One region of the Pectobacterium actinidiae genome, then DNA from elsewhere that is predicted to be linked to it. Evidence: predicted binding sites of a transcription regulator. Region 1 holds the regulator's gene; the other holds the start of a gene.
What was found. Region 1 encodes LexA, which represses DNA repair genes until DNA is damaged. Its sites were predicted from a motif close to TNCTGTATGTACATACAGNA; they were not measured.
Positions count from the first base shown of each region.

Region 2: a site for LexA is predicted at 9,205-9,224, ahead of umuD (translesion error-prone DNA polymerase V autoproteolytic subunit). Genes of this name have one in related genera too.

Region 1 is NZ_JRMH01000001.1:380,408-392,450, forward strand. It holds gene KKH3_RS01570 (FxsA family protein) at 1-291, shown strand, start outside; gene KKH3_RS01575 (co-chaperone GroES) at 530-823, shown strand; gene groL (chaperonin GroEL) at 869-2,515, shown strand; gene ubiC (chorismate lyase) at 2,777-3,286, shown strand; gene ubiA (4-hydroxybenzoate octaprenyltransferase) at 3,321-4,184, shown strand; gene plsB (glycerol-3-phosphate 1-O-acyltransferase PlsB) at 4,327-6,840, opposite strand; gene KKH3_RS01600 (diacylglycerol kinase) at 6,968-7,333, shown strand; gene lexA (transcriptional repressor LexA) at 7,444-8,052, shown strand; gene KKH3_RS01610 (CsbD family protein) at 8,515-8,724, shown strand; gene zur (zinc uptake transcriptional repressor Zur) at 8,769-9,278, opposite strand; gene KKH3_RS01620 (pirin family protein) at 9,401-10,099, opposite strand; gene KKH3_RS01625 (LysR family transcriptional regulator) at 10,212-11,108, shown strand; gene KKH3_RS01630 (glutathione S-transferase family protein) at 11,180-12,043, opposite strand, start outside.
Region 2 is NZ_JRMH01000001.1:2,438,136-2,450,178, forward strand. It holds gene KKH3_RS10375 (ABC transporter substrate-binding protein) at 1-136, opposite strand, end outside; gene KKH3_RS10380 (NAD-dependent succinate-semialdehyde dehydrogenase) at 488-1,963, opposite strand; gene KKH3_RS10385 (4-aminobutyrate--2-oxoglutarate transaminase) at 1,974-3,239, opposite strand; gene pdxR (MocR-like pyridoxine biosynthesis transcription factor PdxR) at 3,392-4,885, shown strand; gene KKH3_RS10395 (ABC transporter ATP-binding protein) at 5,089-6,183, shown strand; gene KKH3_RS10400 (GlsB/YeaQ/YmgE family stress response membrane protein) at 6,280-6,528, opposite strand; gene cho (excinuclease Cho) at 6,665-7,510, opposite strand; gene umuC (translesion error-prone DNA polymerase V subunit UmuC) at 7,507-8,772, opposite strand; gene umuD (translesion error-prone DNA polymerase V autoproteolytic subunit) at 8,772-9,191, opposite strand; gene KKH3_RS10420 (helix-turn-helix transcriptional regulator) at 9,363-9,986, opposite strand; gene KKH3_RS10425 (threo-3-hydroxy-L-aspartate ammonia-lyase) at 10,209-11,183, shown strand; gene KKH3_RS10430 (ornithine cyclodeaminase family protein) at 11,193-12,043, shown strand, end outside.

The DNA.
Region 1 (12,043 bases):
GCGGCGGGTGAAAGCCCAGCGGCCGAGATGGTAAAAAGTGTTTCGCTGGTGCTGGCGGGCTTCCTGCTCCTGATTCCGGGCTTCCTGACTGACTTTCTGGGGCTGCTGTTACTGCTACCGCCGGTGCAGAAAAGGCTGACGCTTAAACTGATGCCTCACCTCCATGTCTGGCGTTCTGGTTCTGGCCCAGGCGCGTCGTCTTCCGGCGGTAACACCTTTGAAGGTGAATACCAGCGCAAGGATGGCGGGCGCGGAAATATTGAACACCGTGACGATCGTGACGACCATTAACGTCAGGACAAATTGAAAAAGCAGATAAGGGTTATCATATTGATAATCCTTATTTTTTATAAGGCGTCAGCGACAAGCATACGCCTAACGCAAAAAAAATGAATTTTTTCCCTTGAAGGGCAGCGAAACGCCCCCACTTAGAACACCACAAGGCCGATTATGAAAAGCATAATCGTTATGAAAACATAGTCGGCGTTTATCCTAAACCGATATGGACTTTCTCAAAGGAGAGCTATCAATGAATATTCGTCCATTGCATGACCGCGTGATCGTCAAGCGCAAAGAAGTTGAGTCAAAATCTGCTGGCGGCATCGTACTGACTGGTTCCGCTGCTGGTAAATCTACCCGCGGTGAAGTTCTGGCCGTAGGTCATGGACGTATCCTGGAAAATGGCGAAGTGAAGCCGCTGGATGTGAAAGTTGGCGACATCGTTATTTTCAATGATGGCTATGGCGTGAAAGCAGAGAAGATTGATAACGAAGAAGTGTTGATCATGTCTGAAAGCGACATTCTGGCAATTGTTGAAGCGTAATTGCGCGTAATCATCTGAACTGAAAGAATTTGAGGGAAATAGACCATGGCAGCTAAAGACGTAAAATTCGGTAATGACGCACGCGTAAAAATGCTGCGCGGCGTAAATGTACTGGCTGATGCAGTGAAGGTTACCCTGGGCCCGAAAGGCCGTAACGTTGTGTTGGATAAATCCTTCGGTGCACCGACCATTACTAAAGACGGCGTATCTGTTGCGCGTGAAATCGAGCTGGAAGACAAGTTCGAGAACATGGGCGCGCAGATGGTGAAAGAAGTTGCCTCTAAAGCGAATGACGCAGCAGGCGACGGCACCACGACCGCAACCGTATTGGCGCAGGCTATCATCACTGAAGGCCTGAAAGCTGTTGCAGCGGGCATGAACCCGATGGATCTGAAGCGCGGTATCGATAAAGCCGTTGTTGCCGCTGTTGAAGAGCTGAAAGCCCTCTCTGTACCGTGCTCTGACTCTAAAGCGATTGCTCAAGTTGGTACCATCTCTGCTAACTCCGACGAAACCGTAGGCAAAATGATTGCCGAAGCCATGGACAAAGTCGGTAAAGAAGGTGTTATCACCGTTGAAGAAGGTACTGGTCTGCAAGACGAGCTGGACGTGGTTGAAGGTATGCAGTTCGACCGTGGCTACCTGTCTCCGTACTTCATCAACAAGCCGGAAACTGGTGCTGTAGAACTGGAAAGCCCGTTCATCCTGCTGGCTGACAAAAAAATCTCTAACATCCGCGAAATGCTGCCAGTACTGGAAGCCGTAGCGAAAGCCGGCAAACCACTGGTTATCGTTGCTGAGGATGTTGAAGGCGAAGCGCTGGCAACGCTGGTGGTTAACACCATGCGCGGTATCGTGAAAGTTGCTGCGGTGAAAGCACCGGGCTTCGGCGACCGTCGTAAAGCCATGCTGCAAGACATCGCGACGCTGACTGGTGGTACCGTTATCTCTGAAGAGATCGGTCTGGAGCTGGAAAAAGCGACGCTGGAAGATCTGGGTCAGGCAAAACGCGTTGTGATCAACAAAGACACCACCACCATCATCGATGGTACGGGTGAAGAAGCTGCGATCCAGGGCCGTGTTGCTCAGATCCGTCAGCAGGTTGAAGAAGCAACGTCTGATTACGACAAAGAAAAACTGCAAGAGCGTGTGGCTAAACTGGCCGGCGGCGTAGCCGTTATCAAAGTTGGCGCAGCAACTGAAGTTGAAATGAAAGAGAAGAAAGCACGCGTTGAAGATGCCCTGGCTGCGACTCGCGCCGCGGTAGAAGAAGGCGTGGTTGCTGGTGGTGGTGTGGCGCTGGTTCGCGTTGCCGCTAAACTGGCTTCTCTGACTGCTCAAAACGAAGATCAGAACGTGGGTATCAAAGTTGCGCTGCGCGCGATGGAAGCGCCACTGCGTCAGATCGTTTCCAACGCTGGCGAAGAGCCATCTGTGGTTGCGAACAGCGTTAAAGCAGGCGAAGGTAACTACGGTTACAACGCCGCAACTGAAGAATACGGCAACATGATCGACTTCGGTATCCTGGATCCAACCAAAGTAACCCGTTCTGCATTGCAGTTCGCGGCTTCCGTTGCTGGTCTGATGATCACTACCGAATGTATGGTTACCGACCTGCCGAAAAGTGATGCACCTGACTTAGGTGGCGCTGGTGGTATGGGCGGCATGGGTGGTATGGGCGGCATGATGTAATGTGACACCATTGTCGCCGGAAGCCATTTTCTGGTGACAGGGTCAGGTTACAGACAGTCGTCTTTCTGTCCTTCAAAGAGCACTATCTGGTCGCGAGACTGGGTGGTGCTTTTTTTATGCACTGCATTGCTGAAATGTTGCCACATCAGGGATGAATTGGTTTATAGCGTGTTATCGGGTAAGCATTCTGCGCTACAATAGGGACGCTAACTTTATTTACGAATGCTTTATTACAGAAATACCCTGTTTGGAGTGGGGATAATGTCTGACGATGCGTCTACGCTTCTGCGCACCATTTCCTGGTTTACTGAGCCCCCTTCGGTATTACCTGAGCACATTGGTGACTGGCTGATGGAAGCCGGCTCGATGACGCAGCGGCTTGAAAAATATTGTGCCCAACTCAAGGTCACACTTTGTCGTGAGGGATTCATTACGCCACAGGCTCTGGGCGAAGAGTGCGAACAGTTGCCATATAGTGAGCGTTACTGGCTGCGTGAAGTGGTGTTGTATGGTGACGATCGCCCCTGGCTGTTCGGCCGTACCCTTGTTCCACAACAAACGCTCGACGGCACCGATTCAGCCCTGACAAAAATAGGCACGCAGCCGTTAGGCCGTTATCTATTTGAGCAAAAATCGCTGACGCGTGACTACATTCATACCGGATGCTGCGAAGGCCTATGGGCGCGGCGTTCTCGCCTGTGTCTTTCAGGTCATCCGTTATTGTTGACTGAGCTTTTCTTACCGGAATCACCGATTTATTTCACCCGGTGATGAAGGTTGGCAGGTAATTTGAGGAGATAAATCCTTGGAAAGAAGTGTTACAGCAGGGAAATGGCTGGCTTATTGTCGCTTGATGCGGATTGATAAACCGATAGGTTCTCTGTTGCTGCTGTGGCCAACGCTATGGGCGCTGTGGCTGGCGGGCGGGGGAGCGCCTGCTCCGTGGACGCTGTTTGTCTTTGTCGCTGGCGTTTTCTTAATGCGTGCGGCTGGCTGCGTCATCAATGATTATGCCGATCGTCATTTTGACGGTCATGTAAAACGTACCGCTTCTCGCCCCTTACCCAGCGGTGAGGTGAGCGAGCGAGCGGCCAAAGTGCTGTTTGTCATGCTGGTCTTGCTGGCGTTTGGTCTGGTGCTGACGCTGAATAAGATGACGATCTGGCTGTCCGTTGCGGGGCTAGTTCTGGCATGGGTCTATCCGTTTATGAAACGGGTCAGCCATCTTCCTCAGTTTGTGCTGGGCGCGGCGTTTGGCTGGTCAATTCCGATGGCTTATGCGGCGGTGAGTGAAAGCCTGCCAGCGAGCTGCTGGATGATGTTTTTAGCGTATATTTGCTGGACGGTCGCCTACGATACCCAATATGCGATGGTGGATCGTGATGATGACCTTAAGATCGGCGTGAAATCCACGGCGATACTATTTGGTCGTTTTGACAATCTTATCATCGGGTTATTGCAGTTTGGTATGCTGGCGCTGCTACTGGTTTTGGGTATCATTACCGGATTAGGAATGCCGTACTATATTTCGCTATTGGTGGCTGCGGGAATGTTCGTTTATCAGCAAGTGCTGACTTCCGAGCGCGAGCGCGATGCCTGTTTTAAGGCATTCCATAATAATAAATATGCGGGTATGGCAATATTTATTGGCGTGCTGTTTGGCTTATAGAGCGAATTATCAGAGATAAAAAAAGCAGCGATTTCTCGCTGCTTTTTTTATGGTGAAAGGCGTTGAAATGTTTGTCATACCAAACACATCTACAGTTTGATGGCGGCGTGTTATCCGCCATTTCCCCGTGATTCCTGTCCGACTACGCCTGCTTTGTTTCTTCCGCGTTTTCTACTGCCGGATTATTGGTTTCTATCTGACTGTCGATCCCCAACTGATTGTTGGCTTCCATGTCAGCAGATGAGCTGGCGCTTTCGATCGTTAACCGAACTTCCGGGGTGATCAGATCGCCGAGGATATTGTAGATTGCCACGATATCGCCTTGCGCCGTTTCCGCACTGTCGGTGATATATCCTTCAGTACGTAAGGTTGCGACCAGCGTTGAGAACACCGCTTTATCAAAGAATTCCGGCGCATTTATTCCGTGCAGAACGGACAGGCGCTGTGCCATGTTCCGGCTTTCCTTCTCCAGCGTTCCACGGTTGATTGCTGGGTTCGCGCACAGCAAGGACAACGTGATCGCATAGCGTTGCAGCGTTTCACGCACGCCTGCTGACAGCAGTTGCAGTGTACGGATGCGTGGCGGATTGATAGCTAACTGACCGTCACGACTGCACAGTAGCTCTTGTCGAATCAGTTCGTTAGCCAACGTTTCCAGTACGTCCGGCAACTGCTCTTTGGAATAGTGCAGGAATAGCTCAGCTTGCAGCAGCGGATAGATCAACGTGATTTGTCGCACGACGTCGTCAAGCGTAATCCGACGATGATGGATGACGATGCTGGCAAGCAGTGACGGCAAGACCAACAGGTGCTGGATATTATTGCGATAGTACGTCATCAGTACTGCCTGTTCGCGTGGCAGAATGATGATATCGCCAATGCTATCCTTCTCGACTTCAAACTTGTTCATGCCCAGCGCGTGTTCCAGCAGTTCATCCGCTGTCTTCTTCGGTGCCGTAATATCTTTATGATAAGGAACCTGACGCAGCAACTGTAGATAGCAATCCAGCTGTTCGTGCATTTGTTCGCGCGTCAGTGAGCGCTGGCGCGAGGCTAACAAGGCCGTAGAGCACAGGTTCATCGCGTTTGCTGCCGCGGAATTATTGATGCGCACCATGATATCCATAGAGATATCTTGCACCGTCGGCGTGAGCCAGCTTGGACGCTGTGCCTCGATGGGATCGATCGCATCACGCCATTGCGGAACATGCTGATTAAGATAGGTTGTCAGAGGGAGTGGTTCACCGAAGTTCACATAACCCTGACCTAAATTACGCAGTTTGCGCAAACCGCGCACCATCTGCATAAAACCTTCTTTCTCCTTCGCCGCACCGCGCAGCTCTTTTGCATAGGTGCCGACTTCCATCACATGTTCGTAGCCGACATAAATCGGTACCAGCGTGATAGGGCGCGTACCGCCTCTGAGCATGGCCTGAATGGTCATCGCCAGCGTACCGGTTTTCGGCTCTAACAGACGGCCCGTGCGTGAACGTCCGCCTTCCATGAAGTATTCAACCGAATAACCGCGAGCAAACAGCTCACCCAGATATTCACGGAAAATCGTGGAATACAGCTTGTTGCCTTTGAAGGTACGGCGAATAAAGAATGCGCCAAGACGGCGGAAGATCGGTCCTGCTGGCCAGAAATTAAGGTTGATGCCTGCGGCGATGTGTGGCGGCACTAAACCCTGATGGTACAGGACGTAGGACAGCAGCAGGTAATCCATGTGGCTGCGGTGGCAGGGCACATAGACAATACCGTGGCCATCCTGTGCCAGTTGGCGAACACGCTCGGCGTTGTGGACGTTAATCCCCTGATAAAGGCGGTTCCACGTCCAGCTTAATACGCGATCCGACAGACGCACGGCCTCGTAGGAGAAATCGGCGGCGATTTCTTCCATCAGCGCAATCGCATTCTGCTGCGCTTTCTCATAAGAAATCTTCTTACTGCGCGCCTCATCGTCTACGGCTTTCTTGATCGCTTTGGAATCCAGCAGCTTGTTGAACAGCTCCTGACGCACCGGCAAGCGCGGTCCAACTGCCGCCAAACGCTGGCGGGAGAAATGCATACGTGCGACACGCGCCAGTTTGTGGGCTATGGTTTTGTCAGTGCCGTGCTCGGTCGCCATATAGCGCAGCGACACCGGACTGGAGAAGCGGACAAAACTGTCGCGGCCTAGCCACAGGACGGCGAAGAATTTCTCGATACCGTTGAGCAACCGGAGGTGTGGTGCGGCCTGAGAGTGGCCTTCCCGACCCGGAGAACGCCCAAACATCACGGAAACTGGCACCATCTGTACGTCTAAGTCTGGATTGGCACGATGCAAGTCCAGATAGTCGTGGAACAGCTTGACGGATTTCTGCTTGGGAACGTAATAGCGGAAGACACGCGGCCCGTCATTAATAAAGACGTGGCTAGGAAGTTCGACGCCATTGAATTCGAACGATACCGAAGGATCGGGTAGCCCCAATGCCAGGCATTTCGCACGTAGCGTCAAGAGATCCGCCTGAGAGTTATAAGGCAGAACATAGAGTATAGGACGTGAGGGATCTAACCCCAACTCGACCACGGGATCTGCGGGAATGACTTTGCTTTTCACCAGCAATTTCAGTGGGAGATTCAATAATTTATAGTAAATTTTACGCCAACCTGACATAACAACGTGGAGCCTCTTGTTAGCAATGCGCCGCAAGGATACCAGAAACTGCGCCGGAGATCTGTGGTGATGAGACAACACGAGCGCGTTAAAATGCGAACTATTTTGCATAAATAGCGGAGGATAAATGAATAAAGCAACGGGGATGACCCGGATTATTAAGGCGACCGGTTATTCCTTTAAGGGACTGAAGCAGGCGTGGCAGCATGAGGCGGCGTTTCGTCAGGAGACAATTCTGACCCTTGTCGGCGTCATTGTTGCGTGTTTGCTGCCGGTTACGCTGGTCGAAAAACTGCTGCTGATCGGGTCTGTGGTATTGATTATGCTGTTTGAGTTGGCTAACAGCGCCATTGAAGCGGTGGTCGATCGCATTGGACTTGAGCATCATGAATTATCCGGTCGGGCGAAAGATATCGGTTCGGCTGCTGTCTTTGTTGCCATCTTGTTAGCCGCTGTCGTGTGGGGCAGTATCCTCTGGCAACATTTTGCCTGACGGCGCGCATAAATGAGTAAAAGTCAGGGGCTTTGCCGATATCTTCATTCCCAATTGTGCCTTACCTGTATATACTCACAGCAAGACTGTATAAACAACCAGGGGGCGGAATGAAAGTACTAACAGCAAGGCAGCAGCAGGTTTATGACCTGATCCGCGATCATATTGCGCAAACCGGAATGCCGCCAACGCGCGCGGAAATTGCTCAACAACTGGGGTTTCGCTCTCCCAATGCGGCTGAAGAACATCTGAAAGCGCTGGCGCGTAAAGGTGTGATTGAAATTGTATCGGGCGCTTCTCGTGGTATTCGTCTGCTGATGGAAGAAGAGACGGGTATTCCTCTGGTTGGTCGCGTGGCCGCAGGTGAACCGCTGCTGGCGCAGGAACATATCGAATGTCACTATCAGGTTGACCCTGCGATGTTCAAACCCAGCGCTGATTTCTTGCTGCGGGTGAGCGGTATGTCGATGAAAAATATTGGTATTATGGATGGCGATTTACTGGCCGTGCATAAAACAGAAGATGTGCGTAACGGTCAGATTGTCGTCGCGCGTATTGACGATGAAGTGACGGTGAAGCGCTTGAAAAAGCAAGGCAATATGGTGCACCTCCTCGCTGAAAATGAAGAGTTTGCCCCGATTGTTGTCGACCTGCGTCAGCAAAGCTTTTCGATAGAAGGTTTAGCCGTTGGCGTGATTCGTAACAGCGACTGGAGCTAACCATTCGCAGAGATGCACTGCTCGTCTGTTCGGGTCAGTGCATCATGTTTTGCGTTAATCTTTTAGCGTGTTAATCTGCTCATCGTATATATTTAGTTACATTTCGTGCGCGTTTTCTACGATCTCCATTACTCTCTGTTTTATCACTGCTTTTTGTGGTTATTTCCCTTTATTAATGCCCTATCCAGTTACAGATTCCTGTTTTTTTATCTTAAGTGAAATATTCGACTATAATTTTTATCAAGGTAAGCATTTTTATCTTGATTGATCGTTTGCCGATTGAGCATTAGCTATCACATGTAGATAGCTCCGGTAATCAAGGCAGACAGTGGCGAAGAGTACCGTCATGTTTCACATAGTTATGATGCTGCTTACTGAATAAACCTATTTATCTGAAACTGACGCATAAGTCGGTAGTTACGGTTTTTTCATGCGCAATTCACCTAAGGTACGGAGATTCTTATGAATAAAGACCAAGCCAGCGGTAACTGGAAACAGTTTAAAGGTAAAGCGAAAGAGCAATGGGGCAAATTAACGGATGACGATCTGACGGTCATCGAAGGTAAACGTGACCAGCTTGTGGGGAGAATCCAGGAGCGTTACGGATACGAAAAAGAAGCGGCAGAGAAAGAAGTGAAACACTGGGAAGAGCATCACAAATATCACTGGTAGCGAACGTGATGCTTCTTTGCTGAAAGAGACGATAGCCCTTAGGGCTATCGTTTTTTAATGGGAACCGTATGGTCGTGATCGCAATGATCCGGCTGCTTGCATGATGCGACTTCCTGACAGCCTCCACATAACCCGTGTGCTTCCACAACGCTGTGGCGCAGTGTAAACCCCGACTGCTGTGCCAGGTTGCGTAATGTTTCTTCCACACCCTCGGTTTGGCGCTCGGTAACCTGCCCGCAGCGATCGCAGATGAAAAGGGCAGATGTATGGCTGTGGTCTTCGATATGGTGACACAGCACGTAGCTGTTGTTTGATTCGACTCGATGAATGAAGCCTTGTTCCAGCAGAAAATCCAGCGCGCGATAGACGGTCGGCGGTTTCGCCTGAGGCTCGGAAACGCGCAGCAAATCCAGCAGGTCATAAGCGCTAATAGCACCAGACTGCTGTGCCATAAGGCGTAAAACCTCTAACCGCTGTGGTGTTAGACGCACAGCGCGCTGCTGACAAATCTGTTCAGCCTGGGCAAGAAGTTTGTCCTGTTTGGTTGAATCCATTGTCATATCACCCTGACGCATTGAGGAACAAGACGGATATCTTACCACGACTGAATAAAAACGCCGAACTGGCGGCGTTTTCCTGCGAATACAACTCCCTACAAAAACAGCGGACAGAAGTGCTACACAACCAGATCGATGAGCAGTGCCCGCAAAGGCGACTCTGCCTGTAGCGTCAACACCGTTTCGTCCTTAATAAAAGCACCGTCGCCGCAGTGTAGTGTTTCACTGTTCTGGCTGCCTTTCACCGCCATTGAACCGTGGATTAGCTGGAGATACGCCTGATTCCCCTGTAGCGCGATCGTGCTTTGCTCATTCTGCTGGAGATCGACATGATGGATCCAAACCTGCTGTCGCAGTTGCAGGCTGTTGTGTTCACCTTCCGGTGAAGCAAGCAGAGTGTGGTTTGATGAATTTAACCCCATACGCTGCAACGGGCTGTTCTCTCGGGTCTGGCAGGCATTCAGCCATAATTGCAGCCGCGTCAGCGGCTTATTGGCGCTGGTATTATGTTCGCTATAGCTGACGTTTGGCTGAGTGGCGAGCAACAGCACATCTCCGGTTTTAGCCTGAATGTGGCAACCGTTGCTGTCGCGGTATTCCGCTTCGCCCTGAAGAATAATGTTCAGAATATCAACCCGTGGGTAGGTTCGCGGCTGGAATGAGGCCCCCGGTGCCAATACTTCCTGATTGAGCACGCGCAGAGAAGCGTAGCCCAGCAGCTGTGGGTCAAAATAGTGACCAAAAGAAAAGGTATAGCGAGCCTGTAACCAGCCATAGTCGGCCTGGCCGCATTGCCCCGCTGCTCTTCGTGTGATCATAATTTTTATCCCCCAGAGAATTATTTATTAAACCGATAGTAATTGTGTGGACGTTGGATTGTTAGCTAGTTAATCTGGTGGGTATGTTCAAAATTCCTGAATGAGTACGAAGATGGCGAAAGAACGAGCATTGACGCTTGAAGCGTTGAGGGTGATGGATGCGATCGATCGCCGTGGCAGCTTTGCCGCTGCGGCAGACGAGCTGGGTAGGGTGCCTTCGGCACTGAGCTATACCATGCAGAAACTGGAAGAAGAGTTAGATGTGGTGCTGTTCGATCGTTCCGGCCATCGTACTAAATTCACGAATGTCGGACGGATGCTGCTGGAACGCGGACGTATCCTGCTGGAAGCGGCGGATAAACTCACTACGGATGCAGAAGCGCTGGCTCGCGGCTGGGAAACGCACCTGACGATTGTGACGGAAGCCCTGATTCCGACTCAGCGGATTTTCCCATTAATCGATAAACTGGCGCTCAAAGCCAATACGCAGGTATCGATTCTGACGGAAGTGCTGGCGGGGGCGTGGGAGCGCCTTGAACAAGGGCGAGCCGATATCGTGATTGCGCCGGACATGCATTTTCGTGCCTCTTCCGAAATGAACACCCGTAAGCTGTACACGATGAATAACGTTTATGTTGCCAGCCCAGAGCATCCGATTCATCAGGAACCTGAACCGTTATCGGATGCAACCCGGGTAAAATATCGTGGGATTGCGGTGGCGGATACTGCGCGCGAACGCCCGGTACTGACCGTGCAGCTGTTGGATAAACAGCAACGTCTGACGGTGAGTTCGCTGGATGATAAGCGGCGTGCGCTGCTGGCGGGATTAGGCGTCGCGACCATGCCTTATCCAATGGTGGCGCAAGATATTGCCGAAGGGCGTTTACTGGTCATTGGGCCGGAGCATCAGATGGAAAGCCAGATTATTATGGCGTGGCGGCGAGACAGCATGGGTGAGGCGAAATCCTGGTTCCTGCGTGAAATTCCAAAACTGCTTAACCAGCCTTAAATCCTGCATTTTTCTGTAGCAAGGTGTGGAACCACACCTTGCCTTGCTCTTCATCGCGCAGCGACAACATCTCAGTATAAATTGATAAACGTCTTATCACGCTGATGAGGCTGGTTGAGATCTTGCTCTGGACCCAGCGATATCACGCCATGCGGATTAATCGTGCCGTGGCTACGGTAGTAGTGGTGACGAATATGCGCCATATCGACGGTATCGGCGATGCCGGGTATCTGATAAATATCACGCAGAAAACCGAACAGATTTGGGTAATCACTCAGGCGATATTTATCGCATTTAAAATGCGTGTGATAGACCGGATCGAAACGGATCAGCGTCGTCCACAGTCGCAGGTCGGCTTCGGTTAACTGTTCGCCCGTCAGGTAGCGCTGTTTCGCCAGAATGCTCTCCAGATCGGATAGCGCGGCGAAAACGGTCGTGGCGGATTCATCATAGGCTGACTGGCTTGTCGCAAAACCGGCTTTGTAAACACCGTTGTTGACCTTGTCGTAAATCCAGCCGTTCAGTTCGTCAATCTGAGCACGTAGCGCTTCTGGGTAATAATCTCCCACTGTTGCTCCCACGCCATCAAAAGCGCTGTTCAGCATGCGGATGATATCGGCGGATTCGTTACTCACGATGGTGTGCTGCTCGGTATCCCATAAGACGGGCACGGTTACCCGACCGCTGTAGTCTGGCATGGCATGCAGATAGAGCTGGTAAAGGAATTCGTGCTGATAGAGTGAGTCACCTGTCGCCGCTTCAAAATCGGTACCGAACGTCCAGCCATGATCGAGCATAAGCGGATGCACGACTGAAACGGCGATGTGATCGACTAACCCTTTCAACTGTCGCATGAGCAACGTGCGGTGTGCCCACGGGCAGGCGAGCGAAACATAGAGATGATAACGGCCAGATTGGGCAGGAAAGCCTCCTGT
Region 2 (12,043 bases), 2.1 Mb from region 1:
CGAATGAGATCACCGTGACGGATTCCGCCTGCGCCTGACAGGCCATCGTCACCAGAAAAGCGGTAGCCGCGATTTTTTTCAGCGTCTGACGTTTGAACAGTCCTTTTGCTTTGGAGAGAGTATTAAGTCTGGACATTGTTTTGCTCCTGGAGTGGTAGTCAACGTAAAGGTCAAATGCGTATCACAATTTCGCACCCTGCATTCTTGATGCATCATGTATCATCGTAGTCATGCAAAAAAATATGAGCATAAATTGTGCCAATTCAAAAATTTTATTGATGTTTTTCCACTGCGGCGGCGGGAACGGCGATGAGACGCATCAGGGGTGAACAGCATTGTCTTATCGCCTGATAGTATGTCGCCATTTTTGCCATATTGTGGTGCAAGCTAACATAGCCTGCACCACTCAGACGCATCGCACGTCTGCCATACGTGCACCGACATAGATTATCGATGCGTGTTTTTTACCGACGATCGGGGCTACGTTTTATCTGGAAAGATCGACACAGAGATATTTCATCTCCAGATAGTCTTCGATACCAAAACGCGACCCTTCACGCCCTAACCCAGACTGCTTCACTCCGCCAAACGGCGCGACTTCATTCGAGATCAACCCGGTGTTGATACCGACCATGCCGTAGTCCAGCGCTTCCGGTACCGTCCACTGACGCACGGCATCACGCGTGTAAACATAGGCCGCCAGCCCAAATTCGGTATCGTTCGCCATTGCAATTGCCTCTGCCTCATCGCTGAAGCGGAACAGTGGTGCCACCGGCCCGAACGTCTCTTCGCGGGCGAAACGCATTTCGCGCGTCACCCCGCCAACGATGGTTGGCGTAAAGAACGTGCCGCCCAATTCGTGGCGTTTACCGCCCAGCAGCAGCGTTGCTCCGTGCGATAACGCATCAGCAATGTGCTGCTCAACCTTGCTAACCGCATCGGCATCAATCAGCGGCCCCTGCGTCACCCCCGGCTGCGTACCGTCGCCGACGTTCAACTTGCTCACTTCCTCAACCAGCCGTTCGACCAGCGTCGGGTAAATCCCATTCTGCACGTAAATCCGGTTGGCGCAGACGCAGGTCTGCCCGCTGTTACGGAACTTAGAAGCCAGAATCCCCTTCACCGCCTGATCCACATCGGCGTCATCGAACACAATAAACGGCGCGTTGCCGCCCAGTTCCAGCGACAGCTTTTTCACCGTTGGTGCGCTCTGCGCCATCAGGATACGACCCACTTCTGTCGAACCGGTAAAGCTCAGTTTGCGCACTACCGGGCTATCGCACAGCACCTTACCGACCGACTGCGCATCGCCGACAATCACCTGCAACACGCCGCGCGGAATACCCGCCTGCTGTGCCAGCTCCGCCAACGCCAGTGCGGTAAACGGCGTTTGCTCGGCGGGTTTAACAATCATCGTGCAGCCTGCCGCCAGCGCGGGCCCGACCTTACGCGTAATCATCGCCGCCGGAAAATTCCACGGCGTAATCGCCGCACACACGCCGATGGGCTGCTTAATAACCAGCAGACGCTGCTGCCCCTGAGGAGATTGCAGCACGCTGCCTTCAATGCGCTTGGCCTCTTCCGCAAACCAATCTATGAAGCTGGTCGCGTAGGCGATTTCGCCCCGCGCTTCCGCCAGCGGTTTGCCTTGTTCCGCCGTCAGCAGCGCAGCCAGGTCTTCCTGATTGTCCATAATCAGACGCGCCCACGCCTGCAACAGCGCGGCACGCTCTTTTCCCGTTTTTTTACGCCATTCAACCAACGCCTGTTCAGCGGCGGTAATCGCCTGCTTGGTTTGTGACACTGTCACTAACGGGACGCTACCTAACACCTCGCCCGTCGCTGGATTAGTGACATCCAGACGTTCACCGCTTTGACTATCCTGCCACTCGCCGTCAATCAGGCAGTGTTGACGGAATAAGGTTTGCTGTTTCAATGAAATAGCGTTTTTTTTCAGTTGCATAGCTTCTCTTCTATCGTGTTAATACGCGCGTCAGGATGTTCATCGCCTTGCTGAACTGATCGTCAGGCACCGTTAACGGGTACAGGAAACGGATCACGTTGCCATGCACGCCGCAGGTCAGCAGCAGCAGGCCTGCTTCCAACGCGCTTTTCTGGAATTGACGGGTCAACTCTGCCGACGGTTTACCCGTAGTCGGATCGTTAAACTCTGCCGCCACCATCGATCCTTGGGCACGAATCGCCACCAGAGCCGGGCACTGCGGTTTGATATTCTCCAGCGTTTCCACCAGCGCAGCTCCCAAACGCTGTGCACGCTGGCACAATTTCTCTTCTTCAATCACATCCAATACCGCCAGCGCAGAGGCCACTGCCAGCGGGTTGCCCGCATAGGTGCCACCCAGCCCGCCGGGCGAAGGCGCGTCCATCACCTCAGCGCGACCGACGACGCCAGAAATCGGGAAGCCGCCGCCCAGGCTTTTCGCCATGGTGATCAGATCCGCTTTCTCCGCGTAATATTCCATCGCAAACAGCTTTCCGGTACGGGCAAAGCCCGTCTGCACTTCGTCAGCAATCAGCAGAATACCGTGCTCGTCGCACAGTTTACGCAACCCACTGATAAAGGCTGGCGGCGCGACGTGAAAACCGCCTTCGCCCTGTACCGGCTCCAGAATAATCGCAGCAACCTGATCGGCAGCGATGTCGGTGTGCATCAGGCGTTCGACGCTTTCCAATGCCTGTTCAACGGTGATGCCACTCCTTTCATTCGGGTAAAGCGCATGAAAAATGGAACCGGGGAACGGGCCAAATCCCGTTGAGTACGGTGCCACTTTGCCCGTCAGCGTCATGGTCAGCAACGTCCGGCCGTGAAACGCGGCGTTGAAAGCAATCACACCGGGGCGTTTGGTATAAGCACGGGCGATTTTTACCGCGTTTTCTACCGCTTCAGCACCGGTGGTAAAAAACGCAGTCTTGGCTGCGCCTTCAATGGGCGCCAGCGCGTTGATGCGCTCGGCCAACGTGACATAGCTGCCGTAAGGCACAATCTGGTAAGCCGTATGGGTAAAACGATCCAACTGCTCGCGTACCGCGGTGACAATCTTCGGATGGCGATGGCCCGTGTTCAGCACCGCAATCCCGGCGGCGAAATCGATAAACTCTCGTCCTTCAACATCCCACAGGGTGCTGTTTTCCGCACGCTCAGCATAGAAATCACACATGACGCCCACACCACGCGGTGTGGCGGCCAGACGGCGTTGATTCAGTTCGCTATTCTTCATGGTCTGCTCCGGTATCCCAAACACATCTGTTAGATGTTGAAGATGATTAGTTGAACGATGACAGTAAGTGTAGTCGCAAGATGATGGTGTCATTTAGACGCGAGATGGTTCTATAATCCAGTGCCAGTTTTGAATATTTGAAGGATCCACTTTTGCGCTCACTTCTGACCGACTTATTGCTACAGCGTTTAGCCAACCAGCAAGACGGTGCGCTGAATAAGCGTTTGTACGACTGCATTCGGCTAGCGATTCTTGATGGCGCGATTGCTGCTGGCGAGCGTTTGCCATCGTCACGCGATCTGGCGCAGCAACTGTCGCTGTCGCGCAATACCGTGCTAACGGCTTACGAACAGCTACTGGCAGAAGGTTATATCGAAGCGCGCAAAGGAAGTGGAACCTTCGTCACGGAACAGTTGCCCGATGGCAATATGCAGCCTGTAGATAGCAGTAATGCAGGCGATGTGCGTGAACCGAAACATGAGCTGTCGCGTCGCGGCATGCACCTGCTGGGCTACGCCGGTGCTTCCGTCCGCCAGTGGGGGGCGTTTATGCCAGGCATCCCAGATATCGCCAGCTTCCCTCACGATTTATGGCGACGTATTCAAACGCGCCTGACGCGACGTGTTCGCCCCGAACAGCTTTCCTATTCGCCGGTTGGCGGTTGCCCCGAACTCCAGTTGGCACTGGTGGATTACCTACGAGTCGCCCGTTCCGTGGAGTGCTCGCCGGAGCAAATTCTGATTACCGAAGGCACCCATCAGGCGATGGATTTGCTGGCCAAGATGCTGTGCAATCCCGGTGATTTGGCGTGGATTGAAGACCCGTGCTATTGGGGCATTCGCAATGTTCTGACGATTAACGGATTACGCGTCGCCCCTGTCGATGTGGATGAACAAGGGCTGGCACCGCCAGAAACGCTCTCGCCTGACGCCGCTCCGCGCCTGATCTGCGTGACACCGTCACATCAATATCCGCTGGGTGCGGTGATGAGTCTGACGCGCCGTCAGCGGTTGCTGGCACTGGCGCAGGAGCACGGCTGCTGGGTGGTGGAGGATGATTACGACAGCGAGTTCCGCTTTTCCGGCAGCCCAATCCCCGCACTACAAGGGTTACAGACACAATCGCCCGTGATCTACATCGGTACATTCAGTAAAACGCTCTACCCCGGCCTGCGTGTTAGCTACATGGTGCTGCCCCCGCTGCTGGCGCAGTCTCTGAAAACGGCACATTCCGAACTCTATCGCGGCGGACACTGGCTAACACAGGCGACGCTCGCGCAGTTTATCCACGAAGGTCACTACGCTGCACATATCCGCCGCATGCGCCTGCTGTATGCCAAGCGCCGCGCGCTATTGACATCACTGATCGAACAGCATCTGGGCGCGGATTACGTCGGCGACAACAGCAATGCCGGGCTGCATATGCTGCTCAGCCTGCCTTCCCACCTCGATGATGTTGTGCTGAGCGCCGCGATTTTGCGCCGTGGCGTGATGGTCAAACCGCTTTCCAGCTACTATCTGCAACCGACACAACAGCGCGGTTTATTACTGGGCTACGCCAGCGTGGAAGAGAGCCAAATGACGCAGGCTTTCTCGGTAATTGTGGCATGTATTCAGGCTCTGAATACACATGATTCAAACGCCTAACGCGACGCATTTTTATCTGGTATCGCTATCATCATCGTCCGCACCATTAGAGTGCCCCTTCCCGCGAAACGCTCCATTATGGGGCATCCACTGTGCCAGGCAACGGCATTTTTGCCTGTTGTAGTATGACAACCCTCAACTTTTTCGCATCCGGCATGGTTTATGCATTCTTATGAATAACAATGACTGCCGGAGAGTGAAAAATGAGAAATTATGTCAGCTTCAGGAATGTTCAGAAAACCTATGACGGTGACCGCCTGATCGTCAAAAACCTTAATCTGGATATCCGTGAAGGTGAATTTCTGACCCTGCTTGGGCCATCCGGCTCGGGAAAAACCACCAGTTTGATGATGCTCGCCGGATTTGAAACCCCGACGCAGGGGGAAATTATGCTGCGCGACGCCCCGCTGCACCATCTCCCACCGCACCAGCGCGACATTGGTATGGTGTTTCAGAACTACGCCCTGTTCCCACACATGACCGTGGCGGAGAATCTGGCGTTTCCCCTCTCCATTCGTCGCCTGAACCGTGCCGATATCAAAGAGAAAGTGGATCGGGTACTGGATCGTGTGAAGCTCACCAGCCTGGCCGATCGCTACCCAGCACAGATGTCCGGCGGCCAGCAGCAGCGTGTGGCGCTGGCTCGCGCACTGGTTTTCGAGCCAAAGCTGGTGCTGATGGATGAGCCGTTGGGCGCGTTGGATAAGCAACTACGCGAACATATGCAGTTGGAAATCAAAGAGCTGCATCAGTCGCTGGAATTAACTGTGGTGTACGTCACCCATGACCAGAGCGAAGCCATGACCATGTCCAACCGCGTCGCCGTGTTTAACGATGGCGTGATTCAGCAGATGGACAGCCCCAGCGACATCTACGAAAAACCGGAGAACGCGTTTGTGGCCCAGTTTATCGGCGAAAACAATACGCTGCTCGCCACACGCGCCGAGGCCGAAGGCGCGTTCTATCGGGCTACGCTGGACGACGGCACCTCGCTGCGCGCACTGAAAGTCCGCCCCAGCTCACCGGGCCGAAAAATCACGCTCTGCATCCGCCCGGAACGCATTCACGTCAACGCCGCTCATACCGACGACACCATGCAGCATGTCAAAGCCCGCATTCAGCAGTTCATCTATCTGGGCGATCACGTCAGGATGATGACGGAAGTGGCAGGCCAACCGCAGTTTATGGTGAAACTCCCCGCCAGCGAGATCCAGCCGCACTGGAAAGCCGGCACTGAGGTCAATCTATCGTGGCAGCCGGAACACCTGCGCGCGCTGGATAGCATCATTACGCATTAATAGCGCACTGACGGCATCAAGGAACACAGGAAAACATCCAGGTAGAAAATAAGAAAAGAAGCATGTTGCCCCAGAACAGGGGCAACGGATATAGCACTAGTCTCGAATCTTGCGGTATACCCACAGCACGACAATCGCGCCGACAACCGCTACCACAAAGCTGCCGAAGTTAAAGCCATCGACCCGGCCGAACCCAAAGAAAACGCTGATGTAGCCGCCCACGACCGCACCGACAATCCCGAGCAACACCGTCAGGATAAAGCCGCCACCGTCTTTACCGGGCATAATCCACTTAGCCAGAATCCCCGCAATCAAACCAAAAATAATCCAGGACAGAATTCCCATAACCACCTCACCTTTATTTCATCATACCCATATAAACGCCAATCCTTGACAGATAAGACGCGAATCCAAGTATAGACAAGGATTCTATCAACGTGCGCCAGACGGTAAATAAAAATGCTGGTACCCCATACCTATCTCATTCATCCAGCAAAATAATATCCACACCGTTACTGACAATAGGTTTGCATAAAATTTTGTAGCCATCGCTATCAAAATTTGCCGCAACGCGTTTTAGCGCTGCGACCTCTGATAATCGTGCAACCGTTCCCAAATAAAACCAGTTATGAATAATGTGATAATCCGTCTTTCCCTGACGACTTTCTTTGATAGCGATACGGCCTGGATAAGGCCAGCAGCTCAGCTTCATCGCTTCAAGCCGGATTGACAGCCGGCGTTGATGTTCCGAAATGGACTCTTTGCCACAGCAGGCACCGATGCATTTTTTCAATGCATGGCGAAAACAGGCTCTGCCCGCGGGCAGATGCTCAAAACCCAGCACCCCCAGGCACAGTTTTTCTTCATCAGCGATCGTTTTCAATGCATTCACCGCCGCAAGGCGGTGGCTAAACAGCCCATAAAGGCAGGATGTCGTGGAGAAATCGACATTTTTGGCGTAGACCACCTCAATAAGCCTTCCATCAAAATGGAACGAGCACAATTGACGTGAACGCCGCAGCCGCTTGTTAAAAAGCGGCACCTGCTGCTTAATCATCTGCGCTTCCAATAACAGCGCACCGATTTCCCCTGCCGTTTCAATAAATGTAATGCGGCGGGTCTGCCTCAACAGCTTTGCTTCTTTACGTGTACGCATATGCGACAACACCCGAGCACGGATGTTGATACTTTTGCCGATATACAGCGGCAGCGTTTCGCTGTCACCGTGAAAGACATACACTCCCGGCGCCGTAGGCAACCCATCCAATTCAGTACGCAGATGTTCTGGATATTGATAAATATCAGGTATTTTCTCAGGCAATATCATGATTTAACGACCTTCAAATCTTCCGCTCGCGTGGTATAAGCGGGCGAAAGCCGCTCTCGTTTCATGGACCAGTTGGGGTTAATTCCCTGACCCGCAAACCAAATTTTCCCCTTGCCAGACTGATTAATGCGATCGATAGCCGCCATTAAACTGGCGCTATTTGCATGGGGTTTACGCGCGTCAAACATATCCAGTTGTGCCACACCGTGCTGATAGAAATCGGACAACACCACTCCGGCTTTACAGTAACGGTATCCCTGTTTCCAGATGCAGTTCAGTGCTTCAATCGCTAGCGCAATAATGTCTCGCGTATCGTGAGTCGGGACGTGTGTCACGCGGGTAGCCTGCTCGCCATAATAATCCCCCCGTGGGACATGGGGGCTGGTGCGGATAAACACCGAAACCTGACAGCAATACTGCTTCTCATGGCGTAATTTCTCTGCCGCGCGCTCGGCATAACGGCACACGGCCTGATGCAGGTGAGCATACTCGGTAATCCGCGAGCTGAATGAACGGGAACACAGTATTTGCTGCTTGGCCGCCGCGGATTCTTCCACTTCCAGACAGGATTGTCCGCGCAATTCGCGTACCGTTCTTTCTACAACAACGCTAAAATTTCGCCGAATATAGGCGAGATCGCTGCGAGCCAGCGCCAAGGCACTCTCGATGCCCATTGATTCCAGTCTGCGTGCCAGTCGCCGTCCGATCCCCCAAACATCACCGACGGGCGTAATTGCCAGCAGTTTCTCCTGACGGGTCGGGCTGGACAAATCTACCACGCCCTGTGTTTTATGCCAGATTTTGGCCGCATGGTTAGCCAACTTGGCCAGCGTTTTGGTCGGCGCAATACCGACACCGACGGTCAAATGCGCTTCGCGCTTTATCCTTTCTTTGACCTGATGGCCAAAACACGCCAGCGACGTGCAGCGATCCACGCCGGACAAATTCAAAAATGCTTCATCGATGCTGTAGATTTCCACCGCAGGTGCCATCTCTTCTAAAATACTCATGACCCGAGCCGACATGTCAGCGTACAGCGCGTAATTGGAGGAGAAAACGGTGATGTCGTGTTTTTGAATGAGCTCACCGAGCTGAAATAACGGGGCGGCCATCTTTACTCCCAGCCGTTTTGCTTCATGAGAGCGGGCAATGACACAGCCGTCATTGTTGCTAAGCACAATGACTGGCTTGTCTGCTAAATCAGGGCGAAAAATTTTTTCACAGCTAGCATAAAACGTGTTCACATCCACCAAGGCGTACATCAGCGTGTCGCATGTATGACATAAGTCACGACACCAAAAATATCAAGGCTGTCGCACTCATTAATCGGAATCGGGGCATAGGCAACATTCATAGGAACCAATGCGCGGGTCGGTGTCAGTTGCAATTGCTTGATAGTGAACTCGCCGTCGAGCGCAGCAATAATGATATCGCCATGACGCGCCTGTAATGCGCTATCAACCACCACCAGATCGCCATCATGAATCCCCCCATCCACCATGGACTGACCGGACACGCGAACGAAGTAGGTTGCTGAGGGATGACGAACGCACAGCGTATTGAGGTCGATGCGCTGTTCAACATAATCATTCGCCGGACTGGGAAACCCGGCGGGCACCGTATCGGCATAAAGATTTAATTCCTGCTTATCGGGACAGGATTCGGGAAGGTATCGTTTCATCGCTCAGCAAGGTAACTGTATTTTTATACAGTATAGGAAGCGGCGTTTGACAATGCAATGCGCAACATTCCCTGACCGACGCGGATCGTCAGCCTTTCATCTTGGGTAAAAAGCCGATCCATATCACATCAGTGACTTACGCATTACGCAAGGTGGCATAAAAATATTCCGTTACTCCTTGGCATACAAATACACCGACGCCCGCGATACGCCAAGGTGCTGTGCGATAGTTTCCATCGATTTTTTCACTTCCAGCAGGCCGCTGTCTTTCAGTTCCTGAAGCAGGATTTTTCTGTCCTGCGCTTTTAGCGCCCGTGGCGTGGTGGCAAGTCGTGCGGCGAAGTGATCGATGTGTTGCCTGATCGCCGCCGCGCCGTTTGGCTCCAGGTGTTCAGTCACTGAGTCAGACGCAAGCTGGGTGAACTGCGCCAGCGCATTTTGCATGCCGCGAAATAGCGTCATATCGACGTTCAGGCACAGCGCGGCGACGTATTCACCTTGCGCATTTTTGATGCCAACCGAGGTACTTTTTACCGGACGTCCGTCAGCAAACTGGTTGGCGTAGTTCGCCAGAATGTTAGGAAATTCAGGTGAAGCAATGCGCGCAAGACCCAGTTCCGTCGCAGGCGCGCCAACCTCCCTGCCAGAAAGGTTATTGTGAATGGAAAGTATCGCGTGTTCCGGGTTTTTCAGATCGTGCACAACCACTTCACAGAATGGCGCGAACGTCTCGCTCAGCCCTTTCGCTATCGCATCTAACTGCGTCAGCAGCAGACCTTCTCCTGATGTAGCCATCTTATCTCCAATCACAACAGCGTTTTCTGCCGCAGAGTGTACCACACGCCCACGTTTCGCTTTCTTTCAGCGCCACATGACACCTCTCACATAATCCATCATTTAAAAATAAATCAAATTAGACAATTTATCTAATTTTATATATTTTGTTTATTACGTATTCGACACTATCGGGGGCAACAGCCTCGGTATTCATAATCACTAACAACAGGTGATCCAGACATGAGCGACTTACGCCTCCCAACCTACGACGATGTGGTAGCCGCTGCGGAACGTATCGATGGCTACGCCAATAAAACACCGGTGATGACATCGCGCACGGTCAATGACGCGTTCGGCGCAGAGGTTTTCTTCAAATGTGAAAACTTCCAGCGCATGGGCGCATTTAAGTTTCGCGGTGCCATGAACGCACTGTTGCAGTTCTCGAACGAGCAGAAAGCCGCTGGCGTGGTCACCTTTTCTTCCGGTAACCATGCGCAGGCGATTGCTCTGGCCGCTAAATTACTCGGCATCCCCGCAACGATCGTCATGCCACACGATGCCCCGGCGGCAAAGGTCGCCGCCACGCGCGGTTACGGTGGGAACGTGGTGGAATACAATCGATATACCGAAGATCGTGAGCAGATCGGTCGCGATCTGGCGAAAAAGCATGGCCTGACGCTCATTCCGCCTTACGACCATCCGCACGTGATTACTGGGCAAGGCACGGCGGCGAAAGAGCTGCTGGAAGAAACCGGTGAACTGGATGCCCTATTCGTCTGCTTAGGCGGCGGTGGATTGCTGTCAGGTTGTGCGCTTGCCACCCGTCAGCTATCCCCACAGTGCAAAATTTATGGCGTCGAGCCTCTCGCGGGTAACGACGGGCAACAATCTTTCCGTAGCGGCAACATTGTGCATATCGATACACCCAAGACCATCGCCGACGGCGCACAGACCCAGCATCTGGGCAACTATACCTTCCCTCTGATTCGCCAGAACGTTGACGATATTCTCACCGTGACAGATGGCGACCTGATTGACGCGATGCGGTTTTACGCCGAACGCATGAAGATCGTCGTTGAGCCAACGGGGTGCCTCAGCTTTGCGGCGGCACGTAATCTCAGAGAATCGCTACGCGGCAAACGCATCGGCATTATGATCAGCGGTGGGAATGTCGATATCAGCCGCTACGGCGCATTTTTGACCGGAAATGCTTAGGGGAATACGATGATCTTTATTTCTGAAGCTGAATCCGCGGCGCTCATCAGCCATGAGCTGGCCTATGATGCGGTGCGTGAAGCCTTGCTGGCTGCCAGTGAACCGGAAGCACGCAGTTTTCCGGTGGTACACGGGCAAGGCTCCGATCCGGTCAATACATTCAGCATCAAGGCTTCTGCAACCCATGAACTTGCCGGACTAAAAGTCGGTTCGTTCTGGCCGGGAAATCCCGCGAATGGGCTGCCCCGCCACAATTCCCTCATTCTGCTGTTCGATCAGCAAATCGGGAAAATAACTGTCGCGATTGAAGCCGGCAAGGTGAATGCCTTTCGTACCGCCGCCGCCAACGCCGTTGCAGCCGATTTGCTGGCAAGACCTGATGCTTCGGTCCTGGCCGTGTTCGGAACCGGTCATCAGGCTCGCTATGAATGCGCTGCGCTGGCAAGAATACGGCCACTTCATACCGTGCTGATTGTCGGGCGCGATAACAGCAAATCCGCAGACATGGCGCGAGAGCTCAAGGCCGCCGGGCTGAATGCGCAAATCAGCGATGCCGAAAGCGCCTGTCGGGCAGCAGATATCATCGTCACCGCAACGCCATCACGCACACCGCTTTTTAGCGCCGACTGGGTGAAAGCGGGAACGCACGTTGTCAGCATGGGATCCGATGCCGTCGGCAAACAGGAATTACCTCCCGAGCTGTTTACCGCGAGTCGTCTGTTTTGCGATCTGCCTTCCCAATCCCGAATAATCGGTGATTTCCAACACGCGCCAACCGGTGTGACGCTGACCGCCATTGGTGATGTGATTAGCGCAAACGCAGCGGGACGGCAAACGCCGGACGATATCACCGTGTTTGA